4 regions of the Streptosporangium sp. NPDC000563 genome follow, and region 2 is predicted to be linked to each of the others. Evidence: riboswitches for the same ligand, from Rfam matches in the RefSeq annotation. Region 2 holds a riboswitch; each other region holds the start of a gene.

Region 1 (3,408 bases), on a different contig from region 2:
CCATCCGCGAGCTTCTGCCGCTCCTCCAGGCGCGCGGTGTCGACCTGCGACGTCACCGCGGTGTGCTGTCGTTGCGTGCGCCCACCTGGCTGACGGCCCCCGTGCTCGCCTGGCTGACCGCTCATGTCGCGCTCGCGCGCGTGAATTTCGCGGCGCACTCCGATCCCGACGCCGAGGAGCCGCGTGAGGTCTGCCGGGACACCCTGGCCGAAGCACGACGGTTGGGCATCTCGGTACCGCGACTGGAAGCGGCGGAACCGCACTTCGCCCGCGCGATGACGGACTGAGTGAACGGCCACCCATGACAGCGGAGTACGGGCAACCGGCCGCGCTTCACTTCGGCAGGCAACCGGGGCGACCAGGACACGGGCCGGCATCGGCACCACGCCTGCTCCGCAACGGCGAGAGCCCGGTCACAACCGTCCTCCGCCCGCGTAACGGCGCCGGACCGTGCCTTCCGGAGTGCGCCAGGAGACCCAAGTTATTTGACGAACGGACTTCGCCGTACCGGGAGCGGCTGGATGAACCCTTCAGGGCGGCGGAGCGTCCCTTAGGTGTGAAGAAATTGCTTTTGACCATTGCGGTGCTTGCGTCGTTGTGCGCCTGCGGCCAGTCCGGTGCCGGTCCGGCACTCACTGTGGCCGGAAGCGAGACGATCGTGTTGCCGCGGGCCGATCAGCCCAAAGCGCATCGGCCCACCCTGGAGCGGCTCAAGCGAGAGGCAGCGTCGTCGGGTCGGCCTTTGGAGGAGGTCGTCAAGCGGTACGCGACCCGGGTGGCTGCTACCTCGTCGCCCAAGCCGACGGACTTCGAGGGTTACGACCCCGCGGTGACCGACCCGGGCGTGACGATCGACGGCATTCCCTACGCCGAGTTGGTCGACCTTGGGACCATCGCCAGATCGGAGGGCATCTCCTACGAGGAGGCCATCGACCGCTTCGGTTCGCAGTCGTCCAACAGTCAGGTGATCGACAAACTTAATACGGAGTTTCCCGACGAGATCTCCGGCGTCAGGTACGTCGACGACCAGCGAGGGCTGCGCGTCGGCTTCAAGGGGCCCATTCCGACTCGCGCGATCGAGTTGGCCAGGACCCTCCCCGTGGAGGTCACCCTGATCGGCGGCAAGGGATTCTCGGCCGCGGAGCTTCGGCAGGCCCAGGACACGGTCGTGTCCTGGCTCCAATCCCGTCCTGAGGTGGCCACGATGACGACGCACCCAGATGACGAGACCGGCCACGTCAAGGTCACAGTTCAGCCGAAGATGATGCCGGACGATGCGGAGGAGTTCAAGCGTGGGCTTCAGCTCCCGCAAGTGGACAATCCGCACATCACCATCGAGGTCACGCTCTCCGCCGAATCGGTCGCCGTTCGCCCGTAGTGAGCCACCGACGCGCACACGACTGGGCCCGAACGGTGGCCGGGCCGTTAAGCTCTCCGGTGTGGATGGTTCGCCCGTCTCCTTCGGGGGTGGGCGTCGTAAGAGGGAACCCGGTGTGAATCCGGGACTGCCCCGCAGCGGTAAGCAGGAACGACCGCCGTCACAAGCACTGGGCGCGTGCCTGGGAAGCGACGGCCAGTAGGTCATGCCTCAGGCATGGTGCCCGCGAGTCCGAAGACCTGCCTCCGCCCGCGTGCCGCTCGGCGCGCGGTGGTCCGCGGCCTCGTGGGAGGGCCTGGGACGCGCTCGCCGGGGGCCTGCTCCGCGTTGCGTTTCTCTCTCCTGCCTGGCCGCATACTGGCGAGACGAGGGAAGTTGCCATGAGGACGACCGTTTTGGGCTACCCGCGCATCGGCGCGCATCGGGAGCTCAAATTCGCCACCGAGGATTTCTGGGCCGGCACGATCGGCGCCGACGAGCTGGAGGCGACCGCCGCGTCGCTGCGCGGCTCGGTCTGGACCGAGCTGCGTGACGCGGGCCTTGATGCGATCCCGTCGAACACGTTCTCGTTCTACGACCAGGTGCTCGACACCACGGTCATGATCGACGCCGTGCCGGCGCGTTACCGCGACCTCACCGGGCTCGACCGGTACTTCGCGATGGCGCGAGGCACTGCCGAGCTTCCGCCCCTGGAGATGACCAAATGGTTTGACACCAACTACCACTACATCGTCCCCGAGATGGCGTTGGACACCCGGTTCCAGCTCGCCGGAGGCTCGGCCGCCAAGCCCGTGGCCGAGTATCTGGAGGCCAGGAATCTGGGGATCGAGACGCGGCCCGTGCTCGTCGGCCCGCTCACCTATCTCCTGCTGGCCAAGGCCGCGCCGAACTCACCTGAGGGATTCACCCCGCTCGACCTGCTGGACTCCCTGGTGGAGACCTACGCCGAGTTGCTGGAACGGCTGGCGGGCGCGGGCGCGCAATGGGTGCAGTTCGACGAGCCTGCCCTGGCCCGCGACCTCGGGGCCCGGGAGATCGACGCGCTCGGGCGGGCCTACCGGCGGCTTGGCGGCCTGCCCAGCCGTCCGAAGATCCTGCTCGCCACGTACTTCGGCGCCGTCGGTGCGCAGGCGCTGCGGACGATCGCTTCTACCGAGGTCGAGGCGATCGGGCTCGACTTCGTCGCCGGACCCGGCAACCTGGAGGCGGTGGCCTCGGTCGGCGGGCTGGCCCGCAAGACCTTGGTCGCCGGGGTGGTCGACGGCAGGAACGTGTGGCGCGCCGACCCGGCGCGGGTGAAGTCGACGTATGCGGTCCTGCTCGGGTTCGCCGACACGGTGGAGCTGAGCAGTTCCTGTTCACTGCTGCACGTCCCGGTCGACCTCGACAGTGAGGCGGCGCTGGACCCGGCGGTCCGGGCGCGGCTGGCGTTCGCCCGGCAGAAGGTCGCCGAGCTGGTCGGTCTCGCCGCCGACCTGCGCTCCGAGAACCCGTCGGCCGTGAAACCCCCTGTCGTACCGGCCGATCCCGACGTCCGGGCCCGGCTGGAGGCTCTTGGTGACGCGCGGCGGGCCGATCGGGCGGTCCGGTTCGTGGCGCAGCGGGCCAAACTGGGACTGCCCGAGCTGGCCACGACGACGATCGGCTCGTTCCCGCAGACCGCGGAGATCCGCAAGGCCCGCGCGGACCGTAAGGCGGGACGGATCGACGAGAACGCCTACGTCGAGGCGATGCGCACCGAGATCGCCCGCGTGATCACGCTTCAGGAGGAGCTCGGCCTGGACGTGCTCGTCCACGGCGAGCCCGAGCGCAACGACATGGTCCAGTACTTCGCCGAGCGACTCGACGGCTACGCCGCCACCGACCACGGCTGGGTCCAGTCGTACGGTTCCCGCTGCGTGCGCCCGCCGATCCTGCACGGCGACGTCTCACGCCCCGAGCCGATGACGGTGGAGTGGGCCTCCTACGCCCAGTCGCTCACGTCCAGGCCGGTCAAGGGCATGCTCACCGGGCCGGTGACGATGCTGGCC
Region 2 (3,408 bases):
CGACAAGCCCAGGAACCTGGCCAAGAGCGTCACGGTGGAGTGAGCCCCGCGCCCTTTCCCTCCCCCCCGTCTCGTCACAGATAGTGATGGAGTACTAACCTGTGGTATAGGGGGTTCTTGGGGGAAGGGGCGCTTATGCGCCGTAGGGGGTTTTTCGCGTTGGCGGCGGGGGTGCTGCTCGCCGCGGGGTGCGGCGCGAACGACGCCGGCTCGGTGGTGAAGCGCCTGCTCCTCCTCGAACCGACCGCCGACGGCCACGGCTGGGACAGGATCGCGGGCAGGCTGGCGACCGTCGCGGTCCAGGCGGGACTGGCGCGCACCGCGATGGCCGTCGAGCGGGGCGGCGCCCTGGGCTCCGCCCCTCGCGACGCGTTCGGCGCCTTCGGTGCCTTCGGCGGCCCCTTCGCGCGAGAGGGCAGGCTGCTCGTCACCGCGATGCCGATGGTGGCGGCCGCGGAGATCGCCAACACCGTCGCCGTGGTGAACGCCGCCACCCCCATCGCCCGCCTGGTCGGCGACTGGGCGGTCCTGGTCGTCCCCGCCGACTCCCGCCTGCTGACCTTCGAGGACTTCGCCGCGGGGTTGCGCCGGAACCCGGCGGGGCTCGCGGTCGGCGGCCGGTCGGAGGGGGGCTCCGAGCACGTGCTCTACGGCATGATCGGCAAGTGCCTCGGGGTGGACACCCGGCTGCTGGAGTATGCCGGATACCTTACCCCCGAGGACGCCGTGGAGGCGCTCCAGGCGGGCCAGGTGGCGGCCCTGCTGGGATCGGCGCGTGCTCTGCGCTCCGAGATCGCCGCGGGCCGTATGCGGCCCCTGGCGGTCTCCTCCGGCGACAGGATCGACGGGATCGACGCGCCGACGCTCAGAGAGGTCGACGTCCGGCTGGAGTACAGCGACTGGTGCGGCCTGCTGGGGCCCAAGGACATGAGCCCGGAGGACAGGGACGCCGCGATCGCCCTGTGCGACAGGCTCGACGCCGCGCCACGCTGGCGCTCCCTGTGCGCGGCCCACGGCTGGAGCCGGGTCTATCTCAGCGGCGACGACTTTCGCCAGTGGCTCGCCACCGAGACGGCCCGCACCCGCGGTGTGCTTCACGAGCTCGGGCTACTGAAGTCCTCCGACACAACCTGTTGGGGTAGTTGCGTCAGGCGCCCCTAGATGTAGGATCCTGCTCGTTGCTGGTTCGCCCCGCAGGGGGCGAGGCAAGAGGGAACCCGGTGAGATTCCGGGACTGCCCCGCAGCGGTGAACGGGAACGAAAGCCGTCATTGAGCACTGGGTGATCCATACCTGGGAAGCGACGGCCGGTAGGCATGCGCGTCGCGCCCGTGAGTCCGAAGACCTGCCGGTGACGTGAATGTCCAGGGCCTCGTGGGAGGGCCCGCGGAACGAGGCGATCCGGCGTGCCCGGGATCGCTCGCGGACGCGTGCCATCCGGCGGAGCCTGGGGCGAGTCCGATCGAGCGAGGGGCACCAGGTGACACAGGCATTGGCGGAGACCGCGACGGGGAGCACGGCGGCGACCGCGACGGGCGACAGCGGCGTCGAAGGCGCGGTGGTGACCGCGTCGGGCCATGGCGGCACGGGAAACACCGGGAACACCGGGAACGCGCGGAGCGCCGCGGTGGCCGCGACGGGCGACGACGGCGCCGGGAGCGTCGGGAGCGTCGGGAGCGCCACGGACGCCCGCAGGCTGGCCATCGACGAGGCCGCCGCCCGGGTGATCACCGATCCCGAGAACTCCAGGGTCGCCGCCGCGATGCTGGCCGAGCTGATCGCCGACGAGGCCGCCGAGCACGGCGTCCGCGCCTTCTCCGAGTCCGTCGCCGCGACCCACGAGGCGGGGCTGGTCGCCGACGGGCTCGCGAGGTTCGTGTCCGCCCACGCCGCGGTCCTGGACGCGCTGGTCGATCCGGAGGCGGACGCCAGGTTCGAGTACTTCGGGCTGCGCACCGTCTACGACCGCTACCTGCTGCGCCACCCGAGGACCCGCAAGGTCCTGGAGCGCCCGCAGCACTTCTTCCTGCGGGTGGCCTGCGGCCTGGCCGAGACCGTCGAGGAGGCCGCCGAGCTGTACGCGCTCATGGCCACTCTGTCCTACCTGCCCAGTTCGCCCACGCTGTTCAACTCGGGCTCGCGCAGGCCCCAGCTTTCCTCGTGCTTCCTGCTCGACTCGCCCCGCGACGAGCTGGAGTCCATCTACGAGCGCTACGGGCAGGTCGCGCGGCTGTCGAAGTACGCGGGGGGCATCGGGATCGCCTGGACCAGGGTCCGCTCGCGGGGCTCGCTGATCCGGGGCACCAACGGACACTCCAACGGCATCGTGCCCTGGCTGCGCACGCTCGACTCCAGCGTCGCCGCGGTGAACCAGGGAGGCCGCCGCAAGGGCGCGGCCTGCGTCTACCTGGAGCCCTGGCACGCCGACGTCGAGGAGTTCCTGGAACTGCGCGACAACACCGGCGAGGAGGCCCGCCGCACGCACAACCTGAACCTGGCCAACTGGATCCCCGACGAGTTCATGCGCCGGGTCGAGGCCGACGGCCTCTGGTCGCTGTTCGACCCCAAGGAGGTCCCGCACCTCACCGACCTGTACGGCGCCGCGTTCGACGACGCCTACCGGGTGGCCGAGGCCGAGGGCCGCTTCACCCGGCGGATCCCCGCCCGCACCCTGTACGGGCGGATGATGCGCACGCTCGCCCAGACCGGCAACGGCTGGATGACCTTCAAGGACGCGGCGAACCGTACCTCCAACCAGACGGCGAGGCCCGAGAACGTCATCCACCTGTCGAACCTCTGCACCGAGATCCTGGAGGTCACCGGCGACGCCGAGACCGCCGTCTGCAACCTCGGCTCGATCAACCTCGCCGCCCACCTGTCAGGGGACCTCGAGGACGGGATCGACTGGGCGCGGCTGCGCGCGACGGTCCGTACCGCGGTGCGGTTCCTCGACCGGACCATCGACCTGGGTTTCTACCCGACTCCCGAGGCGGAGGCGGCCAACCGGCGGTGGCGTCCGATCGGGCTCGGCCTGATGGGCCTGGCCGACGTGCTGTTCGCGCTGCGGCTGCCGTTCGACTCGCCGCGCGCGCTGGAGCTGTCCACCCGGATCTCCGAGGAGATCGCGCTCGCCGCCTACCGGACCTCCTCGGACCTGGCCGTCGAGCGTGGCCGCCATCCCTCGTACGAGGAGACCAGGGCCGCCGCCGGGGTGCTGCACCCCGACCACTACGGGGCCGCGACGTCGGCCGCGTGGACGGAGCTCAGGGGGCGGATCGCGGAGACCGGCCTGCGCAACTCGCTGATGATCGCGATCGCGCCGACGGCCACGATCGCCTCCATCGCCGGTTGCTACGAGTGCATCGAGCCGCAGGTCTCCAACGTCTTCAAGCGCGAGACCCTCTCGGGG
Region 3 (3,408 bases), on a different contig from region 2:
TTGGCCGGGTCCATCGCCGCGATGGAGGCGTGCTCGTCGAGGAGCTGCTCCAGCCTGGCCATGTCCCCGTAGCTGTCGGCGCGGGCCATCGGCGGGACGAGGTGGTCGACCAGGGTGGCGTGGGCGCGGCGCTTGGCCTGGGTGCCCTCGCCCGGGTCGTTCACCAGGAACGGGTAGACGAGCGGCAGGTCGCCGAGCGCGGCGTCCGGGCCGCAGGAGGCCGACAGGCCCGCCGACTTGCCGGGCAGCCACTCCAGGTTGCCGTGCTTGCCCACGTGGACCACGGCGTGCGCGCCGAAGCCGTCGGCCAGCCAGCGGTAGGCGGCCAGGTAGTGGTGGCTGGGCGGCAGGTCGGGGTCGTGGTAGATCGCGATGGGATTCTCGCCGAAGCCGCGCGGCGGCTGCACCATGACCACCACGTTGCCGGAACGCAGCGCGGCCAGCACGATCTCGCCCTCGGGATCGCGTGAGCGGTCCACGAACAGCTCGCCGGGCGCCGGGCCCCAGTGCTCCTCCATCCGGGCGCGCAGGTCCGCGGGGAGGGTGGCGTACCACTCGGCGTACCGGCTCGCCGCGATGCGCACCGGGTTTCCCGCGAGCTGTTCCTCGGTGAGCCAGTCCTGGTCCTGCCCGCCCGCGGCGATCAGCGCGTGAATGAGCGCGTCGCCGTCCTGCCCGCTCACCCCGGGCAGCTCGTCCTCGGCGCCGATGTCGTAACCGCGCTCGCGGAGCGCGGCCAGCAGCCGCACCAGGCTGGCCGGGGTGTCCAGGCCGACGGCGTTGCCGATGCGCGCGTGCTTGGTGGGATAGGCCGACAGCATCAGCACCAGCCGCCGCTCGGCGGGCGGGATGTGCCGCAGCGCGGCGTGGCGCACCGCGATGCCCGCCACCCGCGAGGCCCGCTCGGGGTCGGCCACGTAGACGGTGAGCCCGTCCTCGTCGATCTCCTTGAAGGAGAACGGCACCGTGATGATCCGTCCGTCGAACTCGGGGATCGCGACCTGGGTGGCGGCGTCCAGCGGGGACAGGCCGTCGTCGTTCTCCTCCCAGGAGGCCCGGCTGCTCGTCAGGCACAACCCCTGCAGGATCGGCACGTCCAGCTCGGCGAGCGCGCCGACGTCCCATGCCTCGTCGTCCCCGCCCGCCGACGCGGTCGCCGGACGGGTGCCGCCCGCGGCGAGCACGGTCACCACCAGGGCGTCCACCGTGCGCAGGACCTCCAGCAGGCCGGGTTCCGCGGTGCGCAGCGAGGCGCAGTACACCGGCAGCGCCCGCGCGCCCGCGTCCTCGATCGCCGAGCAGAGCACTTCGACGAAGGCGGTGTTCCCCGCCACGTGGTGGGCCCGGTAGTAGAGCACCCCGACGACGGGTCCGTCCTGGCCGCGCGTCTCGCGCGCGAGCGTTCCCCAGGTGGGGGTGGGCTCGGGCGCGGCGAACCCGTGGCCGGTGAGCAGCAGCGTGTCGGACAGGAAGTGATGCAGCTCGGTCAGGTTGGCCGGGCCGCCGTGGGCGAGGTAGGCGTGCGCCTCGGCGCAGACCCCGCCGGGCACGGTGGACAGCTCCATCAGCTCGGCGTCCGGCGCCTGCTCGCCGCCGAGGACGACGACGGGCCGGGGTCCGGCGAGCAGCGCGTCCAGCCCCTCCTCCCAGGCGCGGCGCCCGCCGAGCAGGCGGACCACGACCAGGTCGGCGCCCTCCAGCAGCGGCGGGAGGTCGGCGGCGGTGAGTCTGGCGGGGTTGCCGAGCCGGTAGTCCGCGCCGCTCGCGCGGGCGCTCAGCAGGTCGGTGTCGGAGGTCGAGAGCAGCAGGATCACGCGCCACACCCCGGCAGAGGAGTGGCGGTACGGCCCGCGGGAGCCGCGATGCGGCGGGAGAGCGGCGACGTCGCGGTGTGACGCGGGAGCGGCGGTGTCACACCGTGATGTGGCGACCGCGATGCCGCGTCGTGATGGGAAGACCACGATGCCGCGGTGTGGCGGGGGAACGGCGATGTCGCGGTGTGGCGGGGGAACGGCGAAAAGCGCACGGAGCTTCCTCCCTCGGGGTCCTCGCCCCGGGTCGTCGTCGGCCACGACGGCTGGAGTCTCCTGGCTCCCGGATCGGTGCTCACCCCGGCCTTCCCGTCCTTCGTCGGACAGTGGCCCGGGTGGGGTTCGCTCCCCGGTTACAGTGGCGGGACCGCGCCGGATTCACACCGGCTTCCTCCCTTGCCGTCGCCATCGATGACACTACGGCAGTCCGGGTCATTGCAAGAAACTGGCATTAACATCCTCTGAGTGTCTATTGCCGACTTTTCCGGACGATCGCGACTCGACGCGTGCCCCGGGGCCCTCCAGGTCCACCCCGCCGCGGACGGCGGCCTGGCCCGCGTCCGCGTACCCGGAGGTCGTCTCACCCCCTCCCAGCTGCGCGAACTCGCCGACGCCGCCACGGCGTACGGCAACGGCGTCATCGAGCTCACCTCCCGGGCGAACGTCCAGGTGCGCGGTCTCGGGCCGGAGAATCCAGAAAGCGGTCCGGAAAACGGATTCGCCGCGCGGATGGCGAAAGCGGGCCTGCTGCCCTCGGCGACACACGAGCGCATCCGCAACATCCTCGCCTCCCCGCTGACCGGAGTGGACGGACCGGCCGAACCAAACGAACCCGGCAGACCGGCTGGATCGGCCGAACCAAACAAGTTCGGCAGACCGAACAGACCAGCCGGACCCGCCGAACCAGGCGGAATCGACGAGCCAAGCGGACCGAGCGGACCGAGCGGCGGGGATGCTCCGAACGGCACGAAAACGAACGGCCGTGGGATCGCCGACATCACCCCTCTGATCGGCGAACTGGATCGACGGCTGTGTGCCCGCCCGGCCCTCGCCGCCCTGCCGGGACGGTTCATGTTCGCCCTCGACGACGGACGGGGAGACGTGGCCGGCCTGGGCGCGGACGCCACGATCCTGCCCACGGCACCGGACGAGGCCGCGCTGCTCCTCGCCGGAACCGACACCGGCCTGCGCGTACCGCTCGACGAAGCCGTGACCGTCCTGCTCGCCGCCGCCGAGGCGTTCCTCGACGAACTGGCCACCCGGGACGTCACCGCCTGGCGGATCGCCGAACTTCCCGACGGGCCCTCCCGGATCGCCACCCGGATGCGAACCGCTCTCGGACTCCCCGACACGCCCCCCTTCGAACCGGTGAGACCGCACGTCGTGACCTCCGGGCCGGTCGGCGTCATCGAGGGCACGGACCGGCGAGGGAACCGAACCGGCGTCACCGGAGAGACAGGTCCCGGAAAAGCCGCAGGCCACGGAGACAGGGACACGGACGGTCCAGGAAACGAGGGCACGCGGGTGGCGCTCGGGGTGGCGATCCCCCTGGGGCGGCTGACCTCCGCGCAGGCACTGCTGCTCGCCGACGCCGCCT
Region 4 (3,408 bases), on a different contig from region 2:
GGGTGGTCGATCCGTCAGGGGAGGTGGCTGAGCCGCCAGCGCCCGCCGCGCCCGGTGAGTGCCACCCGGGCCAGCGGCGCGACGTCGACGCGCCAGAAGGAGCGGGCGGGGGCGCCGAGGACGTGGACGACCGCGGCACGGATGACCGCCGGATGGGTGATCGCGACGGCCCTGCCGGGAGTACGGACGGCGAGCCAGCCGGAAACCCTGGCGAGGAGCGCGGTGATCGACTCCCCGCCGTGCGGCGCCGCGCCCGGATCGCCGAGCCAGGAGGCGAGCGCCTCGGGCTCCGCGGCCTCGACCTCGCCGAGCGTCATGCCACTCCAGCGGCCGTGGTCGCAGTCGGCGAGCAGCGGGTCGTGCTCCGCCCGCAGGCCGAGCGCCGCCGCCGTCTGGACGCAGCGCAGCTCGGCCGGGCAGGCCGCTGAACCGGGGTCTGCCCAGCCGAGGTGCCGCGCCATCCTCTCGGCCCGGCGCAGGCCGCGTTCGTCGAGTGGTTCGTCGACGGGGAACGCGGCCCGCGCCGTCGCCGAGGTGGAGGCGTGGCAGACCAGGAGCAGGCGGGTGACCCCCGAGGGGGTCGTCACACCGGGCCGCGCCTGCGGGCGGCGAAGGCGAAGAGCGCGCCGACACCGGCCCAGAAGACCGCCTGGGTTCCTATCGAGGCGATCCGGAAGTCCCACAGGAGATCGGCGGGGAAGCCCTGGGGCACCTCCGAGATCTCCGGCAGGAGGATCCAGGCCGCGACGACGGGGACCAGGAAGGCGGCGCCCGCCGACAGCCAGCGCACCCACGGTTCACTCCGCGAGGCGTAGCGGTGGGCGGCGGTGCCGGCGGCGACGGCGAGGATCCCGATGGCCACGGCGACCAGATAGAGCACGGTGCGCTGGTCGATCGTCTCCGGGTCACCGACCGCCGGTGGGTTGGCGGGATATTTCATGAAAGGGATGAGGACGACGGAGGTGAACGCGGCGGCGGCGAGCGTGACCGCGAGCACCGGTTCCGAGCGAGGTCCCGCCCGGCCGCGTACGGCCGCGTAGACGAGGGAGAACAGGCCCCCGATCGCCAGGCCGTACAGGCCGAGGGCGAGGAAGAGCCCGAAACGCTGCCCGTCCCTGCTGACGAGGGCCTCCTCCTCACCGTGGGAGTGGGCGGCGGTCCCGGTGTCGTCGTGTGGTTCGGCCGAGGAGGCGGCCGCGGCCGCCTCCTCGAGCGCGATGGCCTGGTCGATGCGTGGTTCGCCGACGGTGTAGGCGAAGACGGCCGCGAGCAGCCCTGCGAGCAGTCCGGCGACGAGGCCCCGGACGATGAGTTTGGAGATCACCTGCGGCTCAGTGGCACGGTACGCCGAGCAGGTGACGCCCGTCGTGCATGAGTTCGTGCAGGTAGTTTCCCGCCTGGGAGATCGCCCCCTGGTCGAAGGTGACCAGATAGGCGAGAAGCAGCAGCGCCGGTACGGCGAGCAGCCAGCGGGTGAGCGAGTGCCATGGGATGGGCTGGGTGTGCGGTGCCGAGATCTGGCTCACGGCCACCTCCTCCGGGATTGACGCGTCCCTTTTCGTAGGTCGGTGGCGGCCGAGTGTGACCTGGCTCCCGGCCCTCGCGGGCCGGATTACAGTGGCGCGACCGCACCGGAATTTCACCGGATTTCCCTCGCACCGCCACAAAGCACCCGGAACGTATCCCGATTCTCCGTCCCCCGTCAATCCAGGTGTCCGGTTTGACGGGATCCGGTAGGCGCGAAGAGGGGGAGGTGGCCCGGCCGGGCCGCCTCCCCCTCCCAGGCCCTTCTCAGGCCCCGCTCAGGACGTCACTGCTCGCCGGTGAGCGCCGTCACCAGCTCAGCGGCGGTACGGCAGCGGTCGAACAGCTCTCCCACGTGGGCCTTGGTGCCGCGCAGCGGCTCAAGGGTGGGGACGCGCTGCAGCGACTCACGGCCGGGGATGTCGAAGATGACCGAGTCCCAGGAGGCCGCGGCCACCGACTCGCTGTACTGGCTCAGGCAGCGGCCTCGGAAGTAGGCCCGGGTGTCGTTGGGCGGCACCTCGATGGCCCTCTGCACCTCCTCCTCGGTGACCAGGCGCTGCATGCGGCCCCGGGCGACCAGCCGGTTGTAGAGTCCTCGGTCGGGACGGATGTCGGAGTACTGGAGATCGACGAGCTGCAGACGCGGATGCGACCAGGGAAGGCCGTCACGGGTCCGGTATCCCTCCAGAAGCTCCAGCTTGGCCACCCAGTCGAGCTCGCCGGACAGCTGCATCGGATCCTCCGCCAGGCGGGTGAGGACCGACTCCCAGCGCTCCAGGATGTCCTTGGTGGGCTCGTCCAGGCCGTTGGCGCTGCGCTCCTCGGCATACTTGCGCGCGAGCTCCAGGTATTCCATCTGGAGCTGCACCGCCGTCAGCTTGCGGCCGTCGCGCATGGAGATCTCGTACTTGAGCGTGGGGTCGTGTGAGACCGCGCGCAGGGCCTGGACGGGGTTGTCCACGGCGAGGTCTCGGGTGAAGTAGCCGTCCTCGATCATCGCCAGGACGAGCGCGGTGGACCCCAGCTTCAGGTAGGTCGAGATCTCCGACATGTTGGCGTCACCGATGATGACGTGCAGGCGACGGTATTTCTCCGGGTCGGCGTGGGGTTCGTCCCGGGTGTTGATGATCGGCCGCTTGAGCGTCGTCTCCAGCCCCACCTCGACCTCGAAGAAGTCGGCCCGCTGGCTGATCTGGAAGCCCTCGCCCCGTGAGTCCTGACCGATGCCGACCTTGCCCGCGCCGGTGACGACCTGCCGGGAGACGAAGAACGGCGTCAGGTGCCTGACGATGTCGGCGAACGAGGTGGCCCGGCGCATGAGGTAGTTCTCATGGCAGCCGTAGGAGGCGCCCTTGTTGTCGGTGTTGTTCTTGTAGAGCTGGATCGGGGCGTTGGCCGGCATCGCCGAGGCGCGAACCGCCGCGTCGTGCATCACCCGTTCGCCCGCCTTGTCCCAGATCACCGCCGCCCGAGGATTGGTGCACTCGGGTGTGGAGTATTCGGGATGGGCGTGGTCCACGTACAACCGGGCCCCGTTGGTGAGAATCACGTTCGCCAGGCCGAGGTCCTCGTCGGTCAGCTGGCTCTGGTCCGCCACCTCCCGCGCGAGGTCGAACCCCCGTGCGTCCCGCAACGGGTTCTCCTCCTCGAAGTCCCATCGCGCGCGCCGTGCCCTGGCGGCCGAGGCCGCCAGATAGGCGTTCACGACCTGAGAGGAGGTCACCATCGCGTTGGCCCCCGGCTGTCCGGGCACGGAGATGCCGTATTCGGTCTCGATGCCCATCACCCGCCGTACCGTCATGCGCACCCTCTGTTCGTCAGGGACTGTTTCTCTCCGTGGTATCTATTCCCGACCCTAGACCCTTCACTATGCCCGGTGGT

Evidence for each region. Region 2 has a riboswitch for cobalamin ahead of ABT352_RS09445 (ribonucleoside-diphosphate reductase subunit alpha). Riboswitches for the same ligand answer to the same signal wherever they lie in the genome.
Region 1: another riboswitch for cobalamin. It lies ahead of metE (5-methyltetrahydropteroyltriglutamate--homocysteine S-methyltransferase); the one in region 2 lies ahead of ABT352_RS09445 (ribonucleoside-diphosphate reductase subunit alpha).
Region 3: another riboswitch for cobalamin. It lies ahead of cobN (cobaltochelatase subunit CobN); the one in region 2 lies ahead of ABT352_RS09445 (ribonucleoside-diphosphate reductase subunit alpha).
Region 4: another riboswitch for cobalamin. It lies ahead of ABT352_RS29870 (CbtB domain-containing protein); the one in region 2 lies ahead of ABT352_RS09445 (ribonucleoside-diphosphate reductase subunit alpha).

The regions. Positions count from the first base shown of each region.
Region 1 covers NZ_JBEPDA010000035.1:698-4,105, forward strand. Annotated here, with positions in the region: gene ABT352_RS38100 (ketopantoate reductase family protein) at 1-287, shown strand, start outside; gene ABT352_RS38105 (hypothetical protein) at 557-1,378, shown strand; cobalamin riboswitch at 1,427-1,639, shown strand; gene metE (5-methyltetrahydropteroyltriglutamate--homocysteine S-methyltransferase) at 1,759-3,408, shown strand, end outside.
Region 2 covers NZ_JBEPDA010000002.1:230,208-233,615, reverse strand. Annotated here, with positions in the region: gene glmS (glutamine--fructose-6-phosphate transaminase (isomerizing)) at 1-43, shown strand, start outside; gene ABT352_RS09450 (tripartite tricarboxylate transporter substrate-binding protein) at 136-1,161, shown strand; cobalamin riboswitch at 1,166-1,366, shown strand; gene ABT352_RS09445 (ribonucleoside-diphosphate reductase subunit alpha) at 1,480-3,408, shown strand, end outside.
Region 3 covers NZ_JBEPDA010000007.1:128,320-131,727, forward strand. Annotated here, with positions in the region: gene cobN (cobaltochelatase subunit CobN) at 1-1,814, opposite strand, end outside; cobalamin riboswitch at 2,064-2,252, opposite strand; gene ABT352_RS19290 (ferredoxin-like domain-containing protein) at 2,277-3,408, shown strand, end outside.
Region 4 covers NZ_JBEPDA010000018.1:5,657-9,064, reverse strand. Annotated here, with positions in the region: gene ABT352_RS29880 (histidine phosphatase family protein) at 15-587, opposite strand; gene ABT352_RS29875 (CbtA family protein) at 584-1,324, opposite strand; gene ABT352_RS29870 (CbtB domain-containing protein) at 1,332-1,526, opposite strand; cobalamin riboswitch at 1,557-1,678, opposite strand; gene dop (depupylase/deamidase Dop) at 1,811-3,328, opposite strand.